2 regions of the Paenibacillus sp. IHBB 3054 genome follow, and region 1 is predicted to be linked to the other one. Evidence: riboswitches for the same ligand, from Rfam matches in the RefSeq annotation. Region 1 holds a riboswitch; the other holds the start of a gene.
The links. A riboswitch is a leader RNA that binds a small molecule or an ion and turns the genes downstream of it on or off. The one in region 1 is predicted to bind cyclic di-AMP.

Region 1 (4,184 bases):
ACACCGATTTGGGCTTGAATAATAAAAAGGAAGAGTTGTCCCCTTGTAATCATTTTTTCTTTTTGAGCCACCGTATCAACTCCTGTAAGTACTGTGTAGGATAATGATCATTTATCCGTTTTTGGGTTGCTTGTACTCTTTCGGATGGACCAAATTGGAAAGCGAACGAAGGTATCTTTCAGGCCTTGAAATTTTAACGGACTTAATGGTCTAAGGTAGGGTTGCCCAAAAGATTCTAGCTTGCACAAATGTATGAAAATGAGTGTTAACCCAAATGATATCCCAATATATCCGAATAATGATGCAGCAATCATCAATGGAAACCGCATAAACCGGATAGCAGAACTCATTTCGTTGGAAGGGATAAGAAAAGATGCAATGGCAGTCAACGCTACTACAATGATCATCGAATAAGAAACCAATCCTGCCTTAACAATTGCATCCCCGATAACTAACCCCCCAACAATCCCAATAGTTTGACCTACACGGCTGGGCAGACGGAGTCCTGCTTCCCGCAACAGTTCGAATATAAGTTCAAGCAGCATCGCTTCAATCAGCGGAGGAAAAGGGACCCGGGTCAATAAACCTTGAATCGAAAAGAACAATTGCAAGGGAAGGACATTGGAGTGGAAAGAAACGGTGGCGATGTAGAGCGCTGGCAACTGAAATGCTGTTACAAAGCCGATCAGACGGATGAACCGGACAAAAGAAGCGATCATCCATCGATTGTTATAGTCATCCGGTGTCTGATAAAAGCTGAAGAAGCTCGCCGGCAAAATCAGAGCTGTAGGGTCCCCATCCAGCAGTATGGCGACATACCCGTCCAGCAAATAAGCTGAGGTATGGTCCGGACGCTCCGTATTGATTAGTTGTGGAAATATGGAGAAGGAGTTATCCTCCGTTAATTCCTGAATAAAACCAGTGGAGATTATCCAATCGAGCGAAATTTTCTTTATTCTTGATTCTACAATCTTTATCAATTCAGGGTTGGCGATATTCTCCATATATACTAAGCCTACCTGTTTGGGGGCGAATTTCCCAAGTGTGAAGTAGCGGACTATAAGGTTTGGGGAGGCAATTTGTTTCCGAATCAGGTATAAGTTAACCTTCATCTGTTCAATAAAACCGTTATGAGGTCCCCGAATAACCCCTTCATTCTCAGGCTCGCTAATGCTTCGTTCGTATTTGGCAGGAGTGAAGAGGACATAAAATTCAGACATTCCTTCTAAAAAATAAAGACAGCTTCCTTCAAGAAGTCCCTGAATACCTTGGTTTAGTTCTGTTTCCAAACTGAAACTAAGTGTTGTGAAAAGCTCAGGAAGGTCTTTGTCCTGATTACGGCTAAAAGGAACAATCACGTTTCGTTCAATCAATTCCGTGTCAGTGAGAGACTCCAGATAAAAGACCATCCCTTCCTTTCCCTGAAAGGATAAGCTTCTTTTTTTGAGGTCACTTGTATGGAACAGTGCGGCTTCGATGTAATCGGAATTTTGATCTACAGAAGGAAATGAGGTCTGAGTTTGGTTAGTCATTATAAGGCGCTCAACTTTCGATTAGTTTTGCTGTTAACGTTCCCGAATGATTTGCAGAATATTCCTGACAGGAACTTTAATGTGTGATGCAGATGAGTACGGCGGATGATGTTGAGCAGCATACGTTTCTGTTTTGTTTACTAGGACATGAAGCGGAGCAAAAATGAGCAAATCATCGACCGCTTAAGAGCAGCACCAAAGAATGCGCCTTCATTCGTGAAGTGGTGGCATTTTGAGCTTCTTTTACCATCCGCAACGTTTTACATTAAATGGTCACAGTCGTAAGATTCAAATCAACAACCGAATGTATTATAACTGTTCTCGAATGGCTGAATTCCGATTATGGGAACGGGGGAACCAATGGTGAATGCGGCTTTTGCTCAGATAGCTGCAGCTCACTTGGGGTGAATCCTTGCTGCGTGCTGAAAAGCCGATTTGGCAAGGTAGGGCAATCTCGCTGCCCGAATCCGTCAGCTAACCCCGTAAGCCTCGAAAGAGAGAGGATGAGCGCCATGATCGATTAACCGACCACGGAGAGCCCTGACGCTTCTGTGGTCTTTTTGCTGCGCATGCAGAAAGGAAAGATGATCTGTATGAGGGTTTAGAAATCTTATAACAACGAAAATCAGAGTCATTGGGCACTATCTAAAATGCTTTAAAGGGGGGATTGTTATCGTTACTGTATTTATCGTGTGCTTCTGGGTTGGATTGCTGCTTCTCCTCAGCGGCGGATTTCATGGGCATGGCCTTGCGGGTCATCTGCATGTGGGAGGTGGCGATGCTGGTGGTCCGGGCTTTGTGCCCATACTCCCTCTGATGGTGTTTGTCGCGGTCTGGGGAGGCAGTGGTTATGTGCTTACCCGGTTCAGCGGAATGAATATGCTTGCAGTAGTGCTGATCTGCACGCTGATTGCCTTACTCCTAGGCTGTCTGATGTATGCGGTGCTGGCCCGGGTGATGACTCGGTATGACAGTAGCATGAATAAAATGGATTATGAGCAGGCGGGACAACTCGGGTACATCAGCATTTCTGCAGTGGATGGAGCTGTTGGAGAAATGAAATATGTGCTGCATGGAACGATGCGTTCCATTGGAGTGCGGGCAGAAACCGGCCAGCAGCTCGCCAAGGGCGACAGGGTGATTATTTTGAAGGTGGATAAAGGAATGGCGGTAGTAACCCTTTTCGAGAGGGAAATCGAACAATTATAAATAACGGGGAGTGTCGAACCGAATGGTTATTCTTTATTTAATCTCGGCAATTGTTGTTGTTATCCTGCTGGCTTTGTTCAGTATAGTGAACGCTTATAAAAAGGTTCCGCCCAATCAGGCGATGATTGTGTACGGCCTCGGCGGAAAAAGAGTGGTTCAGGGCGGCGGGACCTTCGTCATCCCCGGTTTCCAGAACAATAAGACCATCTCCATGATGCTGATGAGCTTCGATGTCATCCCGGCGCAGGCGATGTTCTCCCGGCAGGGCATCAAGCTCAACCTGGAGGCGGTAGCCCAGATTAAGATTAAAAGCGATCCTACCGCTATTCTGACTGCCAGTGAGCAGTTTATCGACAGGCCGGAAGAAGACCGCGAGACGATTATCCTGCATTCGGTGGAAGGCCATTTGCGCGGCTTGATCGGACAATTAACGGTGGAATCCATTCTAAAGACACCTGACGAAATCAACAGCAAGATGCGGGAGACCTGCTCGGAAGACCTCGACAAGATGGGGCTTGAGGTGGTCAGCTTCACCATTAAGAAAATTACTGACGACAAAGGGTATATCGACAATATGGGGGTTCCGGAAATTGAGCGCATCCGCCGCGATGCCAGCATCGCCAAGGCGGAAGCGGAACGTGACATTCAGATCAAGCAAGCCGAGGCGGAGAAAGAATCCTCCATTGCCAAAGCCAATGCGCATCAGGCCACCATTGAAGCGGGAACCGCCGCCCGCGCCAAGGAATCTCTGTTCGAGAAGGATTTGAACATTAAGCAGGCGGATTTTAAGCTGGAGACAGAAGTGAAAAAAGCACAAGCGGATCTTGCGTACGAATTGCAGCAGAACAAAATCAAGCAGTCGCTGGTTACCGAACAGGTCAAGATCACGCAGATGGAAGCGGAGGCCAACCGGACCGTCCGGGAAATCGAAGTTGAGCTGAGACAGAAGGAGCTGGAGGCAACGGTGATCAAGCCTGCTGAGGCGGAGAACCAGGCTACGATCATGAGAGCGGAAGCAGCCAAGCAGCGGCAAATTCTTGAGGCGGAAGCAGAGGCGGCCACTATGACCAAACGGGGGCTGGCAACAGCGGAAGCAGAACTGGCGAAGGGGAAAGCCAATGCGGAAATTGTTCAACTGGCCGGAGCGGCGGAAGCGGGGGCACTGGAGAAGAAAGCCGAAGCGTACAAACAGTTCACGCAAGCCGCACTTATAGTGGAATTCTTGAAGGTTCTGCCAGAGCTGGCTGACAAAATCGCTTCCCCGCTGGCCAAGGTCGATAAGATTACAGTGATATCTCAGGATGGAGCTTCATCCGGCGTGAACAAAATTACCGGCGATATCGCCAAAATCATGGCCCAGATTCCTGAATTGACGCAGTCGCTTACCGGTATGAACGTGACAGAGGCTCTCAGCGGGCTGCTCGGCCGGGAGAAAGAGCAATA
Region 2 (4,184 bases), on a different contig from region 1:
AATTTTCTGAAATATTTTATGAAATGGAGGAAATTTGGGGAGATTTATGTTTTGCGGATATTGAGAGGGGTAAGTAATTTTATAGACAAAAAAAACAGGCCCCCTCCAGATTTCGGCAAAAATCATGGAAGAGAGCCCATTTTACGACAACTTATTGTACATCATCATTGTCTTGGGAATCAGAAGTAACGGATTGGTAAGCATCTGTACTCATGATCCGTTTGGCGCCAACGTAGCGGTTGACGTAGTAGCTGTCACTCATCGTGCTGATGGTTACACCACGGGAGGATGAAGCATGTGCGAATTTGCCCTCACCGACATAAACGCCGACATGGGATACACCTTTACCGCTTGTATTATAAAATACAAGATCTCCCGCTCTCAGATCGTCCCGGGAAATGGCAGTACCCATTTGGTATTGGGAACCGGATTGGTGTGGCAGATTGATACCGATCTTATCAAAAACGTACATTGTAAATCCGGAGCAATCAAAGCCGTTGGTCGATACACCGCCGGATACGTATTTACTTCCGATGGCCTTGTCGATGACTTTATCCATTTTGGAATCCGCGAAAGCGCTTCCTGCTCCGATGGTAAGCATAATGGAAAAGCTTAGTACTGCTGCTGCTAGCTTCTTCTTCAAAAGTGAATACCCCTTCCAAATGCCTACGAGGTTAGCTTAAGGGTTCGGTTGAAGGTCCCCTATGACCCCTCTGTGAATAGGAGGTCAATTCACCCAAAATCGGTTCCCCCGTTTCCCTAATGGTTAGGGAACTCGGCACGACTGTTGATTAGGATTAGCTTGTTAACCAATACATGACAAAACCTTTGTAAAACCCGATCGAATAATTACAAAAATGTTACTAAAAACTCACTGCGATAATTGTAACAAAGACTTCGCCACTTGGCAATCACTTAAAACATATTAATGCATAATATTTGCACTTTTTAAGAGTTATTTTTGCTTTTAAGGTCTTATCTTTACGCGCTGAGTAAGCTTTATCTTAGATTTGTTGGGATTTTTAGTAAAAAGGTGTTTCACAGACCTCAAATACGTGTTAAAGGTAGAATAAGGAAGATAAAAAGGAAAAACCCGGAAATGATTACGGCAATAATCAGTTTCCGGATTTCTATAAGTTACAATTATTTATTGGAGGATGAAATGCCTGAGGGATGTCAATCGTAAGCGATAGCTTTGTAAGCTGTTGTGCTCATTACTCGTTTGGCTCCAACGTAGCGGTTGGCCCAGTAGGATTGACTCATTGAACTGATAGTTACACCACGGGATGAAGAGGATTGGGCGAATTTTCCGTTGCCGACATAAATGCCGACATGGGAGACTCCATTGCCAAGGGTATTGAAGAATACCAGGTCGCCGGAACGGAGGTTATTCCGTGATACGGCGGTTCCAACGCTGAATTGTGCTTTGGAAGTGCGGGGCAAGGTAAGGCCAACATTCTTAAATACATATTTGGTGAATCCAGAACAATCAAAGCCGGCAGTGCTTATGCCTCCGGTTTTATACGTCGTTCCCAGTGTTTTTGTAATAACAGTATCCATTCTGGAGTCGGCGAAAGCGCTCCCTGCTCCAAGTGTGAGCACCATCACCAGCCCTAATGCTGCTGCGGTGCATTTCTTCTTAAAATTATGACTTCTCAAAAGATGTACTCCTTCCAAGGCCTGCGAGGTTAGCTTAAGGATTCGGTAGAAGGTTCCCCTATGACCCCTCTAAAGCGAGATCAATTCACCCAAAATATGGTTCCCCCACTTCCCGGTGCCGGGAATTTGGCGTTTTATGCACCGAAACAGTGACGTATCGACAAGGTTAAATGCTTAAAGGCACATTCATTTGCTTCAAATTAGTTTCAAAAGATTACAAAGTTGTTACTACTGGTACAGGCATCATTGTACCAGAGGATTTACAGTTTTGCAAATACCCTAAATCACGTTGTAACCAAAAGAAGAGTCCCGCCCTTTATCTGGGGCAGTGACTCTTCTATTATGCCAAGGGACTGGCGTAATTATTGTGGAAATGTTTTGCTGCACCAAAGGTGGTACTGCCCCGCTATGCTCCACATTTTGAACAGCGTTGAGGGAAGCGGTGAAAATTGCCGGAACAGCAGTGCGGGCAGACCTGGACAGAAGAGTGCGGTCACTCCGGAGAGCAGCAGCAGGAGCAGTCCGCCGGCGCCGAACAGTGCAGATATACAGGTGGAAGGGAGGATTACCCTCAGGCCAACCAGCAAGGAAGAGAACATGCCTGTTCCTCCGGTGTAGCCAAACTGCATGTACAGCAGCAGAATGCGGATCAGGTAGAAGTACAGGAGCCAGGCCAGAACATAAGGAACCAGTCGCAGCAGCAGGGTATAATCGAGAATACCGCTGAGGAGAAGCCCGTACATTTTGGGGAGAAGCCAATACAGCGGCGCTGCGGCCAGAAGCCATTCGGCTAGACTGAACAGCAGTACGGGGAGTCCGTGAAGCTTCATTCCGGGAAAAAAGAACATTCCCCGCTCCCCTTTGCGCTCCTGGTGCAGCTCATGCAGCAGCCCTGCACGGATAAAGGGGGAGCATAGCAGCCGTAGCGCTGACAGGGCCAGCAGCAGCCAGAGCCAGCGCAGCACCCCGGGATCTGTGCCCAGTGCAGTCTGTCCTTCGATATAATACAGCAATCTGCCTATTCCGCTGCCGCCGGCGTGTGTATCGGGATAACGGAGCAGCACCGGGATGAGGGCTGACCTGACGAATCTGTACAGGAAATAGCCCCAAAGCAGCCGATAGATAAAAAGCAGGATCAGAATATAAAATTGCTCTTTCATGCTGTACCAGCCGCGGGTTATCGATCTTTTCACAATCCTTCACCTCACCAGACAAGAGTTCCGAGCAGGGTTTCAAGCAGCTTCGTTGCACTAAGTGTCCAGCGGGAGAGCGTCTTTCGCTCCAGCTCCGCCAGTCTAAAATTGTTGAGATGCTTACTCTCCAGCAGAATGGAGTGCTCCGGATCAATCTCTGCGGACAAAAGAGGCGCTTTGTAGGCTAGCTGAAAGGTGGTTTCCTTCTCTTTCCCATTCCAAAATTGCTGGACGGTATAGCCATCCAGGAAGGTGAACTTTATGAGGACGTCACCATACTGATTTCCTTTATTGCTGACCGCTACTGAACTTTCGTAACGGGCATTGTCATCGCCGCCCTCTTTTTTAGGGTCAGAGGTTTTAATATGATCAATGGAAAAATCCGGAGAACCGCCGCTGTATACATATTGGTCGAAGTAGGCTTGCCAGGATTTTTTGGTCACCTTCTCCACGATTTTCTGGAAGTCGGCGGTAGAAGGATGCCGGAAGCGGAACTTACGGGTATAGGCTGCCATTATGGCATCCATCGTCTTGGTTCCAACCTGCTGTTCGATATCCTTCAGCACCAGCTTGCCGCGGATGTACACATTCCGGGCATAGGAATCGGCAGGAGTGTATTTCCAGGTTTCCAGGTCAAGCGGCTGGGAGGATGTCACCAGGCTGGCCTGCAGGACATGATTGGATGATACCCCATACTCCTGCTCCATCAGCCTGTCTTCGGCGTAGGAAGTGAAGCTTTCGTCCAGCCAGGCCTCCTCGAATTCATTGCTGGCCAGCATCCCGTAGAAATATTGATGGCCGATCTCATGAATGACGGTGCGCTCCAAAGAGGTGCCTGGAGAAGCCTCGGCCGCGCCAAAAGCAGTAACCAGCGTGGGATATTCCATCCCGCCGGCGCCGTTGCCCTCTTTGGGAGGTACGACGATGGATAATGTAGAGTAAGGATAAGGTCCGTACCATTTGCTGAAGTTGGTCAGGGCGGCCTTCGCTGCCTGGAAATAACGCTCCTGCAGATGTTTATGCAGCGGGTCCAGATAAAGCTTGATTCTCACACCCGGTACACGGTCTGTAGAGAAGGCCTCCTCGGCCACCACAAAGTCCGGGGAAGCAGCCCAGGCGAAGTCATGCACATCATCCGCATAAAATTGGTACACCTTCTGATCCTGCTTCAGCTTGGCGCTCTTGACCGGGAACCCGCTTGCGCCAACGATATAATTGGGGGGGACGGAGATGGTTACATTGTAGATACCGAAATCGCTGTAAAATTCGGATGTCCCGTGATATTGGTGCAGATTCCAGCCTTCCTCTTGTACACCCCGGGTACCGGCAGGT

Region 2: another riboswitch for cyclic di-AMP. It lies ahead of ACQ76X_RS32585 (C40 family peptidase); the one in region 1 lies ahead of ACQ76X_RS22710 (hypothetical protein).

The regions. Positions count from the first base shown of each region.
Region 1 covers NZ_JBOFBG010000024.1:6,905-11,088, reverse strand. Annotated here, with positions in the region: gene ACQ76X_RS22720 (GerAB/ArcD/ProY family transporter) at 1-71, opposite strand, end outside; gene ACQ76X_RS22715 (spore germination protein) at 108-1,532, opposite strand; cyclic di-AMP (ydaO/yuaA leader) riboswitch at 1,850-2,037, shown strand; gene ACQ76X_RS22710 (hypothetical protein) at 2,241-2,741, shown strand; gene ACQ76X_RS22705 (flotillin family protein) at 2,764-4,184, shown strand, end outside.
Region 2 covers NZ_JBOFBG010000052.1:17,906-22,089, forward strand. Annotated here, with positions in the region: gene ACQ76X_RS32580 (C40 family peptidase) at 152-643, opposite strand; cyclic di-AMP (ydaO/yuaA leader) riboswitch at 649-791, opposite strand; gene ACQ76X_RS32585 (C40 family peptidase) at 1,177-1,605, opposite strand; cyclic di-AMP (ydaO/yuaA leader) riboswitch at 1,663-1,801, opposite strand; gene ACQ76X_RS32590 (hypothetical protein) at 2,022-2,852, opposite strand; gene ACQ76X_RS32595 (M1 family metallopeptidase) at 2,864-4,184, opposite strand, start outside.